DNA from 2 places in the Bradyrhizobium sp. CCBAU 51753 genome. Region 1 is predicted to be linked to the other one. Evidence: predicted binding sites of a transcription regulator. Region 1 holds the regulator's gene; the other holds the start of a gene.

Region 1 (2,200 bases):
CCGGAACGGAACTCCGGGGTCGCTCGAAATCGCTTTGGTCACCCGCCGCGGGACAGCTCATCCTGCGGCGACGATGCGCTCAACCCAAAAACAGCGATGCGAATGCGGAGGGCCGCCGCTCTGCGACCTTGGGCTTGTGCTCGACGGTCGGATGCAGCGCCGGCAGCTGCAGCACCGTGACGCGCTGGCCTTCGACGAGCTGGGTCACCAGCACATGGCTGCCGTCGGGGAATTCGACCGCGTCGTGATGGCGATCCGGCACGTCGGGCTCGACCTCGTTGAACACGCCGACCCGATAGCCGATCGTCTTGGTCCAGATCCACCGGCTGTCGTAGCGGACGTTCTCGACGAAGGCGAGCTCGGTGCCGGGCAGCATGCAGACCGCGACGTTGGGATCGTTCTCCGAGGCAAAACCGCGGGTCGACGTGCCGCGGAAAGTCGTGCTGATCAGCGTCTCTCCGACGACGGCGGGACGCGATTGCACCGCATGCAGGCTATAGTCACACATCGGAAGGCTCCTCTGTCGAGGTAGCGACCCGTGCCTCTCCTTGAGGCGCGGGCCTCTACCAGAGTGGACGATAGCGAACGAGTGTTTTCTCGTTTCGAGGCGATTGTACGACTGGTCACGGACGGCCTCAATCACAAACACGCTACAGCGCGTCGGCGGTATCTGGGCGCATCTGGTGCAAGTCACACGTCGCGCTATCCGCCAAGCAACGGTCCGATGCGTCGCTCCGTTCCTCGATCGGGATGACTTTTCTTCGAATCGTCATCCCGCCCGATAGTTTTGCTTGAGCATGATCTCCGCGCAGACGATCATCAAGTGCCGCCGGCGCCTAGTATTTCCTGTACAGGCCGATCAACTTGCCCTGGATGCGCACCCGGTTCGGCGGCAGGATGCGCACTTCATAGGCGGTGTTGGCCGGCTCGAGCGCGATCGATGCACCGCGGCGGCGGAAGCGCTTCAGAGTGGCTTCCTCCTCGTCGATCAGCGCCACCACGATGTCGCCGGTGTTGGCGGTGTCGTTGCGCTGGATCAGCGCCATGTCGCCGTCGAGGATGCCGGCGTCGACCATGGAGTCGCCACGCACCTCGAGCGCGTAGTGCTCGCCGGCGCCGAGCATGTCCGGCGGCACGCTGATGGTGTGGCTGCGGGTCTGCAGCGCCTCGATCGGCGTACCGGCCGCGATCCGGCCCATCACCGGCACGGCGACCGGACGGTTGCCGTCGTCCTCGGCGACCGGCGGCGTCGAGGAGCGCTTGCCGAGCGCGCCCTCGATCACGCTCGGGGTGAAGCCGCGGCGGCCATTGCCGCCGCCGGCGGCCAGTTCGGGCAGCTTGATCACCTCGATCGCGCGCGCCCGGTTCGGCAGGCGGCGGATGAAGCCGCGCTCCTCCAGCGCGGTGATGAGGCGGTGGATACCGGATTTCGAGCGCAGGTCGAGCGCATCCTTCATCTCGTCGAAGGAGGGCGGCACGCCGGCCTCTTTCAGACGTTCATTGATGAAACGCAGAAGTTCGTACTGTTTGCGCGTGAGCATCTCGAGTATTCCCCCGGTTGATAGCGTCGTTCGATTCCGAGACTTCGGAAGACCCGGAGCACGGCGCTCCGCGATGAACTCCCGATTGTAGACACCAGTACTCGAAACAAATCATGAACGGACACTATATGTTCGATATGTGTTCCGCAACCACTTAATTTCAGGTGAACGTGACAGGCAATCGGCGAAGTGGCGGCCGCGCGAGGCTCACTCCGGCATCGTGAGGATCTCGCATTCGGCACCGCTCGCGGCCGCGGGCGCGAACGGCGGACGAACGAGAAGTGCCTGCGCCGCAGCGAGATTCCCCAGCAGCGATGAGTCCTGCTTCATCACGGGCGTTGCGATCAGCGTGCCGTCCGCGCGCGCCTCGAGGCGGGCGCGCAAGTAATCCTCACGCTGGTCGTTGGCGGCGAGATCGCGGCCGAGCAATGCGCGCGCGCGGACGTGATGAATCACCTTGCGGCCGCTCAGTGCCCGAATCAGCGGCACCAGGAACAGGAAGGCGCAGACATAGGACGACACCGGATTGCCGGGCAGGCCGATCACCCGCATCGCGCCGAGCCGTCCGTGCATCATCGGCTTGCCGGGCCGCATCGCGATCCGCCAGAACGCCATGGTGACGCCCTCGGCCTCCAGCGACTGCTTGACCAGGTCGTGGT
Region 2 (2,200 bases), 2.9 Mb from region 1:
TCCGCATAGGCGCGGCCCTGCCGCGAGATCACCCAGCCCATGTCGCCGACGCGGTGGCTGCGCAGCAGGAAGCCGGCCGGCTTTGCGGCCGGCGGCTCCAGCAGCCGTTCGATGGTTGCCATTGCAGCGGTGACCCGGATGCGGTCCTCCGGCGACAGTGGCGCCAGCATCGCGGCGACTTCGTCATGTGAGGCGCGGCTGACCTTGGCGAACGCCTGCCGCCCCTTGGCGGTGAGATTGAGCCGGATCTGCCGCCGGTCAGTCGGCAGCGGCTTGCGGGCGAGCAGGCCGTCGTCCTCGAATTTCTGCAGGATACGGCTGAGATAGCCGGCATCGAGCCCGAGCTCGATCCCGATGTCCCGCGCGGCGGCGTCCTCGCGATGCGCCAGCTCGTACAACACCCGCGCCTCGCTCAGCGAAAACGGGCTGTGCACGAGATGCTGATCCAGCATGCCGAGCTTGCGGGTGTAGAAGCGGTTGAAGCCGCGGACGGCGGTGACCTGGTCGTCGGGATCTGTCATGGGATCAGTCATGGCGCACCTCGATATTTGCCAGTGTCAAATAATTATTTGACTTTGGCAAGTATATCTTGGGGGCGTCTATGCGACCATGATCCGGCTGCGCAGCATGGTGCGCGAGGAGCGGCCGAGCCGGCGCAGCAGCCGCGCCTCGGAGCGGCGGGCGTCGGGCCGGTAGCCGCCGAGCCGCTCGTAATGTTCGCGCGCGATCAAGAGGCCCTGTTCGGCCGACGGGCCGGCGACCATCCGGGCGACGAATTTGAAGCCGTCGCGCAGCCCGGCATCGGTGTAGGGCGAGCGGGCATAGCGAAAAATGCCGGCGCGGTCCTTGCCGCTCGCCGCCACGATCTGGATGAACTGGGTGGTCTCCTCGATCCAGCCTGTGTCCAGCACGGCGCCGGGATGCAGGAACATCAGCCAGGGCGAGCGCGCCTGTTTGGCGCCGGCGGCCAGCGCCGCGGCGCGGCTGCCCTCGAACCGCAGGAAGCGGCAGCCCGCGACGTCGGCGACGCGCTCCATCACGTCGGTGTTGGTCCGCTCGACCAGCAGCACCTCGCGGATGACCCCCGCAGCGGCGCCCGGCACCAGCGCCGCCAGTGTCGCAACCGCGGTGCGTTCGACCCCGTCGGTCGGAATGATCACGCTCAGCATTGAGGCTCAACGGCTCAAAGGGGTGGAAAAACCGCGCTGTGTTATCACCATGTCATATTCAAAGCAGCCTTCTCGTCTGCAGATTTTTGCGCCACGGTTCTGTGGAATTTCTCCGTTCATGTTCTTGATTTGTTCTCAAGCTGTGTTAGCTTCACGGCATGAGCAGAGCATCCTCTCATGCCCTCAGGCACCCGCCGGCAACGGCGCCCTCCGATAACCCGGCGGGTGCTTCCCCTTTTCCCGAGATCGCGGTGGCGATAGAGCGCGAGCGGCGGCGTGGCCGCGGCGCGCAGTCCAATGCAAGCGGCCGCTATGAGGCCGAGGCGCGGACGGCCTTCGACGACGGCTGGCAGAGCCTTGACGACCTGCCGCCGTTCAAGACCTCGGTGGCGCTCGATACCTCGCGCAAGGTGATCACCCGCAACGACTCGCCCGACATCGGCTTCGACCGCTCGATCAATCCCTATCGCGGCTGCGAGCATGGCTGCGTCTACTGCTTCGCGCGGCCGACCCACGCCTATCTCGGCCTGTCGCCGGGGCTTGATTTCGAATCAAAGCTGCTCGCCAAGCCGGATGCGCCGGAGCTGCTCGAGAAGGAGCTTGCCGCGCCCGGCTACGAGGCGCGGATGATCGCGATCGGCACCAACACCGATCCCTATCAGCCGATCGAGCGCGAACGGAAAATCATGCGCGGCATTCTCGAGGTCTTGGAGCGCGCCGGCCATCCGGTCGGCATCGTGACAAAATCGGCGCTGGTGACCCGCGACATCGACATCCTGGCGCGGATGGCCAAGCGCAATCTGGCAAAAGTCGCGCTGTCGGTGACGACGCTCGATCCGAAGCTCGCGCGCACCATGGAGCCGCGCGCCTCGACGCCGACGAAGCGGCTCGAGGCGATCAAGCGGCTGGCCGATGCCGGCATCCCGACCACGGTGATGGCGGCGCCGATCATCCCGGCGCTGAACGATTCGGAGATCGAGCGCATCCTCGATGCCGCGGCGCATGCCGGCGCCAAGGAGGCGAGCTATGTG

What was found. Region 1 encodes LexA, which represses DNA repair genes until DNA is damaged. Its sites were predicted from a motif close to TGTTCNNNNTGTGTTCNG; they were not measured.
Region 2: the regulator LexA is predicted to act here: its motif matches at 1,289-1,306, upstream of XH93_RS34505 (PA0069 family radical SAM protein).

Annotation. Positions count from the first base shown of each region.
Region 1 covers NZ_CP030037.1:4,630,888-4,633,087, forward strand. Annotated here, with positions in the region: gene XH93_RS20870 (hypothetical protein) at 80-508, opposite strand; gene lexA (transcriptional repressor LexA) at 837-1,541, opposite strand; gene glp (gephyrin-like molybdotransferase Glp) at 1,749-2,200, opposite strand, start outside.
Region 2 covers NZ_CP030037.1:7,546,244-7,548,443, reverse strand. Annotated here, with positions in the region: gene XH93_RS34515 (helix-turn-helix domain-containing GNAT family N-acetyltransferase) at 1-533, opposite strand, end outside; gene XH93_RS34510 (glycosyl transferase) at 600-1,169, opposite strand; gene XH93_RS34505 (PA0069 family radical SAM protein) at 1,328-2,200, shown strand, end outside.